One region of the Shewanella indica genome, then DNA from elsewhere that is predicted to be linked to it. Evidence: predicted binding sites of a transcription regulator. Region 1 holds the regulator's gene; the other holds the start of a gene.
What was found. Region 1 encodes LexA, which represses DNA repair genes until DNA is damaged. Its sites were predicted from a motif close to TACTGTATNNNNATACAGTA; they were not measured.

Region 1 (4,435 bases):
AATACCAACGGCTTGTCGACTTCAAGCAGGTAGTGCTCGCCCTTGGCTTCCTGGCCTTCTATCTGGGACCTCGGCGTTGCCAATATGCTGAAGAAGTCGATGTCTTCGCCGAAATAGCTGTAGTGCCATTTCCATTGCGAGCCGGTGATCTTGACCGTCAGGTCGGCATCACTGGGATCCTCCATGGCAATCAGCGTCTTGGTTGCGGGGATTGCCATCAGGATAAGGATTAAGAAGGGGATAAGCGTCCAGGCAATTTCTACCTTGGTACTTTCATGGAATTGGGACGCGACTGCCCCTTTGGATTTTCTATGGTTGATCATGGCGTAGATCATCACGCCGAATACGACCAAACCTATGGCGCAGCAGATATAAAGAATGATCATGTGCAGGTGATACACCTTGCCACTGATCTCAGTTACCCCTTGAGTCATATTCAAGGGCATATCTGCCTGAGCACCTGGAGACAACAAGCTGACGCACAACAAGGTCAGCAAAACACACAGCCATTGCTTCACAAGACATCTCCTCTGTCAATTGCATTCGCAACTACAAAGAAGAGTCACACAGTAAGTCTTTGCTCTATGCAAACTCTTCAGTTCCCAAAAAAGCAACGATGACTTCAAAGTGCGGCGGCGGTTTCACTTAGATCTAGGTATACAGGTGGTAACCACTGTTGCACTTACCGCTGAATATACTCAGCATTTCCGGCGACGGCCTTACTCGCTATAAAGCGAAATGGGACGTTCAACCTACGACGAATTGCATGGAGATAACACAATCGTTGTTCTTACATTACTTGTAGATTAAATATTGATCAAGATCACGATATTTTCTAACTGTATGAAAGAAAAGCGTCTGTTAATCTAGAGGTGAATTCTGCGTGAGGGGCTGACCAGCGCGGCTTTGCGTCGATTTACAAGGAAAGGTATTGCACCCAAAAGGCACAGAATAAAGGCCATCCCAGGAATGGCCTTTATTCATACAATTAATGGATGGAGCGGGTAAGTTCGTTGAGGCGGTTATCCATCTCTTTCGCCTGCCGTCCTGTTTCCAGCACTATTCCCATGGCTCTGGCGTTACGGGCAACCAGCTGCAATCGACGGTTATCACGGGCATCCAGGCTGTTTATCCAACTGATCACTGCACTGGAGGTGCCGTTGGTCAAGGCTCTTTCCGTTGCCCACAGGGCTTCGATTTCATCCTTGGTGCGCACCAAGAGAACTCTATCCATTCTGACACCGGCCCTTGCTAAGGTTTCCTTGTAACCTATGTTGGCAGGGGCGTTAATCAAGACTATCCAGCGTCCCTGTTGACTCAATTGCGCCAATTGAGGGCAGAGGCGTAATAATTCCTGACGTCCCTGGCTATGGCTGGCCAAGCTGGAGATGCCGGTATGTTGCCAAGGCTGATTGCCGGCAATACTGGTGTCTGTCCACAGGCCTGGGTGTCTTGGGGCGTTGCCCGTCATTATGCTCATAGCCAGTCTCCATTGCGTATTATGCCTACCGCCAGTCCTTCAATGGTCAATGGCTGGAAAGTCAGGTCGACTTTGATTGGGGAGTAAGCCTCGTTCTCGGCATGTAGATAAACCACATTACCTTTCTTTTCAAAACGCTTCACTGTTACATCGTCTTCAACCCTGGCCACCACGACTTGACCGTTACGGGCTTCTTGTACCTTGTGAACCGCCAGGAGATCACCTTCGAGAATGCCTATGTTCTTCATGCTGTCGCCGCGTACCCGCAGTAGGAAGTCGGCGCAGGGATGGAACATGCCAGGGTCGACCTGGTAATACTGCTCAACATGCTCCTGTGCCAGTATGGGTTCCCCGGCAGCGACCTGGCCTATTAAGGGCAGACCTGCTTCTGACTCCGCTTGTTCATCATGTGACAAGCGAATACCACGAGAGGTGCCTGGCATGATCTCAATACAGCCTTTCTTTGCCAGTGCCTTGAGGTGTTCCTCTGCGGCATTGGCACTCTTGAAGCCTAACCGGGTAGCAATTTCAGCCCGGGTTGGCGGCATGCCGGTGTCGGCTATATTGCGTTTAATCAATTCCAGAATCTGTGCCTGGCGCGGTGTCAGTGGTCTCATGGTGATTCCTGTTTTTTCATACAGTACCTGTCAGTATATACAGTATTTTGATCAGCGCAAGTATTAACCAAAATTGAAACGTTTAGGGGAGGGTAAATGTTTTAACCTGTGGCAGATTTGGACAGTCAGGCTTACGAATTATGTGGAGTTCAAGGAATTTGCCAGAGGAGCTGCCGGGACCGGTTCGCACCTTCCCTAGCTAAGATTCAGGAAGTTCTGGTATTCTATTGGGCTATTGATTGTGGCTCAGACACTGAAAAACATGTCCAAACAAGATTCATTCTGGTTTAAATCACTTCGCTGGCTCCAAAGCAAGCTGGTGCATACCACTGTGGTGCCTCAGGATCCTTTCGCCGATTTGAACCTGGATCTCGCCAAGCCGATGGCCTACGTGATGAAGACGGAGTCTGTCAGTGATATCGCGGCGTTGGCGGAAGTCACCCGTAAGTTTGGTTTGCCTTGCCCTTATGAGACGCTCAAGGTTGATGATATTACCGTTCCCAGAGTCGTCTGCCTGGAAGGTGCAAAGCCCCTGTTCGGCAAGCGCAAGGGCAATAAACCTTTTCTCAGCTGTTTCACCTCTTTGCTTCATTTGCATCAGACCAATCCACAACTGGATATTCAATTGGTGCCGGTGAGTCTCTATTGGGGCCGAACTCCGGGTAAGGAAGATGACAGCATGCGCGCCGCCGTATTTGAGCGGGAAAACCCCACTTGGTTGCGCAAGTTTCTAATGATCTTGTTCCTGGGGCGAGACAACTTTGTGCAGTTTTCCAATGCGGTCTCGCTGCGGCTGATGGCCGATGAACATGGAACCGATAAAGCTATTGCCCATAAGTTGGCGCGAGTGGCCAGGGTACATTTCCGCCGTCAGCGTAAGGTGATGACCGGGCCATTACTGCCCAACCGTCAAGCGCTGTTTAATGAACTGTTGCGTTCAGAAACCCTTAAAAAGGCTATAAAAGAGGAAGCCGCAGCCAAGAAGATCCCCGAGGCCAGGGCCAGGGAAATGGCGGAGGAATATCTCGATGAGATTGCTGCCCACTATTCAGACAGCCTGGTGCGTATTGCCCAGCGGATCCTCACCTGGTTATGGAACAAGCTCTACAAGGGGATCAACATCAAGGGCGCCGAGCAGATACGCCAGCTGCATCATGATGGACATGAGATAGTTTATGTACCTTGCCATCGCAGTCATATGGATTATTTGCTGCTCTCCTATATTCTCTATTTTCAGGGTATGGTTCCGCCTCATATCGCCGCCGGTATCAACCTGAACTTCTGGCCTGCCGGGCCTATATTCCGCCGTGGTGGTGCCTTCTTTATCCGCCGCAGTTTCAACGGTAATAAACTCTATACTGCAGTGTTCCGTGAGTATCTGGATCAGCTGTTTGCCAAAGGCTATTCGGTTGAGTACTTCACCGAAGGTGGCCGCTCCCGTACCGGGCGGTTGTTGTCGCCCAAGACTGGGATGCTGGCGATGACGGTCAACTCTGTGTTGCGGGGTATTGAGCGACCAGTGACTTTGGTGCCTGTGTACCTGGGCTATGACCACGTTATGGAAGTGGCCACTTATCACAAAGAACTCAGCGGCAAGAAGAAGCAAAAAGAATCTGTCTGGCAAGTGGTTGGCGCCTTGCGTAAGTTGGGTAATTTTGGTCAGGGTTATGTAAACTTTGGTGAGCCCGTGACGCTGCAGAATTTCCTCAGTGAGGCGGCACCTAACTGGCGCGAAGAGGTGGCAGCCGATCCCGAGCAGAAACCCAGCTGGTTGACTCCGGCTGTCAATACTCTAGCCAATCGGGTGATGACTCATATCAACGATGCTGCTGCTGCCAGCGCAGTGACCCTCACCAGCTTGGTACTATTGTCCTCAGAGCAGAATGCGCTGGAACGAAACCAGTTGGAACGTCAGTTGGACTTGTATTTGGATCTGCTCAAGGAAGTGCCTTACACCCAGTACATCTCGGTGGCCGAAGGTGACGGTAAGCAATTGCTGCAACAAGGTCTGGAGCTGAATAAGTTTACGGTTCAGGAAGATGAACTGGGCGATATCATCTCAATCGACGAGTCGATTGCGGTAACCATGACTTACTATCGCAACAACATCATTCACCTATTTATGGTGCCTTCTTTGCTGGCCAGCTGCCTGGTGCGTCAAGAGCAGTGCTGCCGATCTCGGATGCAAGCGGTGCTTGAGGATTTCTATCCTTTGCTGCAGGCCGAGCTGTTTATGGGTAAGGCCGATGTCAGAGCCTATGCCGATCAACTGCTGGATCGTTTCATTGCCAAAGGTTTGGTGGCCGAAGAAGTCAATGGCTTCCGAGTGCTGGAAGCC
Region 2 (4,435 bases), 1.1 Mb from region 1:
AAGCCCGTTGTAGATGGCCCCCAATCTTGCCTTACCCCCTATATAGGGGCGTAAAACTGCTTTACAAGGGCCAGGAAGAAAAAAATAGATTTTTTTGTACAATCTTTTTACGCATCGTCGGTGCCGGAGATCTTTTTTTGTTTAGCAGTACTGAATAAAATAGTGTCGATTGCGACCGTGGCAGAACCAGCCATAAAACAAGAGTAGAAACAGAGACCTCTAAAGTGAAAAAATCCCAGCTGGCCCTGATCTACGGAATGGCCGCCGTATTCCTCTGGTCCACTGTTGCGACCGCCTTTAAAATCGCCCTCGGCTTTTTCTCGCCGTTGCAACTGGTGTTTATTGCCGTTATCACTTCATCCATCTGTCTGGGGCTTATTCTTGCCTGGCAGGGGAAACTCACATTATTAAAGCAGCAGTTTCGCGCCCGGCCCTGGTTTTATCTGCAAACCGGAATACTGAATCCATTTCTATATTATCTGGTACTGTTCAAAGCCTATGATCTCTTGCCGGCGCAGCAGGCGCTGTCGCTGAACTACACCTGGGCGGTACTGTTGCCACTGCTTGCCGCCCCCATGTTGCAGCAAAAGCTGCAACTCAGCGACATGCTGGCGGCCATCACCGGCTACTTTGGAGTACTGGTGATAGCCACCGGCGGTAATCTGTTATCGATGGACTTTGAAAACCCCTTCGGTATTCTGCTGGCACTCTCCAGTACCCTGCTATGGTGCCTATATTGGATCATCAACACCAAAGACAAGGGCGATGCCATTGTCAGCCTATTGCTGAGTTTTTTGGTGAGTCTACCGCTGATAACCATCACCCTGCTGACAACAGAAAGTCTGCCCTCTTTGCATTGGCAAGCGCTGGGAGCCGGTGTCTATGTGGGGCTATTTGAGATGGGCGTCACCTTTGTGCTCTGGCTAATGGCACTGAGAACCACAGAGCGGGCAGCCAGCATCACCAATCTGGTGTTTCTGACGCCACTCATGTCCATGGTGTTTATTGCGCTGATATTGAAAGAAGCCATCACTCTGGCGACTCTGGTCGGTATGGGACTTATCCTGTCAGCCCTCTTGATACAGAAAGTGCTGAAACCCAAGGCACCGAAAATGAAGGTAGTGTGATACGCCATATTAAGCCATTATTTAAGGGCAACGAAGATTCTCGGCCTTATCTGTGCAACTCGTCTAATGTTGGAAATTGATGATGGCCCTATGATGATGGCCCTATGATGATGGCCCAATACCCAGGAACCGCCTCATACAGTAAGCGTCGGGTAAACTGGCACATAAAGGTAATGCCGTAGAAGGAGCTTTTTAGCCTCACAATCCGTTACCCCAAGAACCGATAGCCGATTGAATTTCTGTAAACTAATCCAAACTGTCAATTTAGAAAGCCAAATCCAACTGCTGTAGAGTTTCCTCTGCCGATGAGTGGCTGTCATCCTGGCTAACCAGGCCGACAGCGACCCCCAGCAGGCGGATGCCACGGCCGTTGGCTCTTTGCAATGCCTGGGTCAGCAAGTCATCCAGCAGACGCACAGATAACTCTCTCGAGCGGGTTTCTATAGTGGTCTGTTTAAAGTCACTGAACTTGAGTTTGACCACCAGCTTTTGAATTTGCCTGTCTTTGGCTCCGCGCTCCAAACGGCGGGCCAACTCCTGCACCAACTGTGGCATTACCTGACGACACTGAGCCAGGGTATGGATATCCTCTGCCAGCGTGGTCTCTACCCCGACCGATTTACGCTCTCGGTTGATGGTCAGTTCACGCTCGTCTATCCCCTGAGCCCTTTCATAAAGTAAGCTTCCAAACTTTCCAAACCTCTGTTGCAATATGGCCAAAGGCACCTTCTGTACATCCGCACAGGTATGCAGCCCCATTTCGGCCAGTTTCTGAGCGGTGACCTTACCGACTCCGGGGATCTTGATAAGCGGCAGTTTTTTTACAAACTCAGGCAGCGCCTGTGGCGTGACCACATACTGGCCGTTGGGCTTATTGAGATCTGAGGCCACCTTGGCGAGAAACTTGACCGGAGCGATACCCGCAGAAGCCGTAAGGCCGGTTTCCGCCAGGATATCGGCGCGAATAGCCTCGGCAATTAGGGTGGCCGAACCTTGGTATAACGAGCTATCGGATACATCCAGATAGGCTTCATCCAGCGACAGAGGTTCAATCAGTGAGGTATAGCGGGCGAAGATGGCCCGGATCTCTGCCGAGACTTCCTTATAGACAGACATGCGCCCGGGGATCAGCAGCAGATCCGGGCAAAGCTTTAACGCATAGGCCGAGGCCATGGCAGAACGAACGCCAAATTTACGCGCCTCATAATTACAAGTGCTTATCACCCCGCGTCTGTCACTACTGCCGCCTACGGCCAAAGGTCGGCCACGATATTCTGGAAAATCACGCATCTCCACCGCGGCAAAATAGCAGTCCATGTCGATATGTATGATCTTTCTCAAGCTTGCTTTCCGGATCTCAAAGGGCTCGGTCGAGCCGGATATAAACAGAGTACTGTATATAAACACAGTTAACAAGCTGGGATAACGTAAAGATATTTCAATCGGGAGCAAAAAAGGAGATCCTGGGCTCTCCTTTATGGATTTGAAGCTCGTCTTAATCGATGCGGAACTGACCTATGTTACGCCCCAGAGCCGTGGCCAACTGTTGGAATGCCCGCATCTTTTGTGACAATTCTTCGCTGGCGCTCAGGGATTCATCGGAGCGGCCACGAACATTTTCAATGTTGCAGGCCACTTCTTCGGCCACCACAGCCTGCTGGCCTATCGCCGCGGTGATCTCCATGGTTTGCAACTGGATGGCATCCACTGCCGCGGTGATTTCTGTCAATGCTCGCTCAACCTCCAGTGTCAGGCTTTGGCCCTGGTTGGCCTCCCTGACTCCGGCTTCCATCACCTGTTCGGCTTGCTGTGCCTGTTGCTGCAGAGTCTGGATAATGCCCTGAATATTGGTAGTCGAGTCCTGGGTGCGGGATGCCAGGGTGCGCACCTCATCGGCAACAACCGCAAAGCCCCTTCCCTGCTCCCCGGCGCGGGCCGCTTCAATGGCAGCATTGAGTGCCAGCAGATTGGTTTGCTCGGCAATGGCGCGGATCACACTGAGCACCTCGCCTATCTCCTCTGAGCTGCTTCTGAGCGCCCGAATAACCCCGGCGGCTTGGTTAACCTGTGTGGAAAGTGAGTGCATTCCCTGACTGGCCTGCTGCACCACATCTGCGCCGTTTCTTGACTGCAACAGTGCCGTCTCGGCAAACTCGGCGGCTCGTTGGGCGCTGGTCGCCATCTCCTGGCTTGTGTGGGCCATTTCGGTAGCGGCAGTGGCCACTGAGGCAATTTCCTGTTTCTGGGCGCTGACAGAGGCCAGTGCGTTGTCACACACCTCAGCCGCGGCGGCAACCCCATTATCCACCCGACCACTGAGCTCACGGGTTTCCAGCAACAGACTCTGCACCTTGGCGGCAAAACGGTTGAATGCTGCGCCAAGACGCCCAAGTTCATCGGTGCGGTTGATTTCAATGCGGCGTGACAAGTCGCCCTCACCCTCGGCGATATCTTCCATGGTGTGCAGCAGGCTATTGAGATTACGCCGAAAAGGCAGCATCATCAGGAAAACGGTTAACGCCACCAGTAAAATAATCCCCACTGAGACCAGGCTGGTTTGCCAAAGGCTTTGCTTCACAGGAGCCTGAAACACTTCATTAGGCAACATAAACCCCAAATACCAGCGCACTTTGGGATAATCACCGCGAATGGCAATATAGCTCACTCGCTGCAATTCTCCCTGATAAGTGACTTCGGCAATACCGGCATCCCGGGTTTGCATTTCACGTTTCAGTTCACTAAAGCCCTGATTGTCACCGCTGAGATTGTCAATAACGGCCGCATCAGAGCCGGCGGGGAACGCTTGATTAAAACCCGGGAAGTACACCAGTTTTCCCTGCTCCGTCATCAAAAATGCCTGGCCTTCGCCCCGATATTTGATTGGCGCCAGCAGGTTTTTACCTATGGTATCGATGAGAATATCCATACCGCCTATGCCTATCAGGCGACCATTGGCATCCTTGACTACTGTCTTGACTGTGGCCGAGATTGAGCCGTCGTTAGCATCCACAGCCGGGTCGCCGACAAACAAACCATTTTTGTCTATCGCCTCCTGCCACCAGGGACGTTTGTTGGTGTAGTAGTCGGGATCGCCATCGTAACGGCCATTGAGATCAAAGTACTCGAAGGTATTGGCCGAGCCGAAGAACACCGACTTGATCTCCTTGTCCTGCTCGGAGAAAAAGTGAAAGTAATCCACCAGCTGTTGATAGCCGGGATCAAGACTGAGATCTAAGCCACGGCTATGGTATTTGGCAAACCAGTTATTGATGGCAGGGTTAGCAAAGACAGAGTGAATAATCTGCCCC

Region 2: dinB (DNA polymerase IV) is a predicted target of LexA. The motif match lies at 2,519-2,538, and genes of this name have one in related genera.

The regions. Positions count from the first base shown of each region.
Region 1 is NZ_JAWXXR010000001.1:1,446,652-1,451,086, reverse strand. Features, by position in the region: partial or broken gene coxB (cytochrome c oxidase subunit II) at 1-518, opposite strand, end outside; gene SIL79_RS06745 (cell division inhibitor SulA) at 989-1,480, opposite strand; gene lexA (transcriptional repressor LexA) at 1,477-2,097, opposite strand; gene plsB (glycerol-3-phosphate 1-O-acyltransferase PlsB) at 2,360-4,435, shown strand, end outside.
Region 2 is NZ_JAWXXR010000001.1:2,523,275-2,527,709, reverse strand. Features, by position in the region: gene SIL79_RS11435 (DMT family transporter) at 225-1,127, shown strand; gene dinB (DNA polymerase IV) at 1,392-2,468, opposite strand; gene SIL79_RS11425 (methyl-accepting chemotaxis protein) at 2,623-4,435, opposite strand, start outside.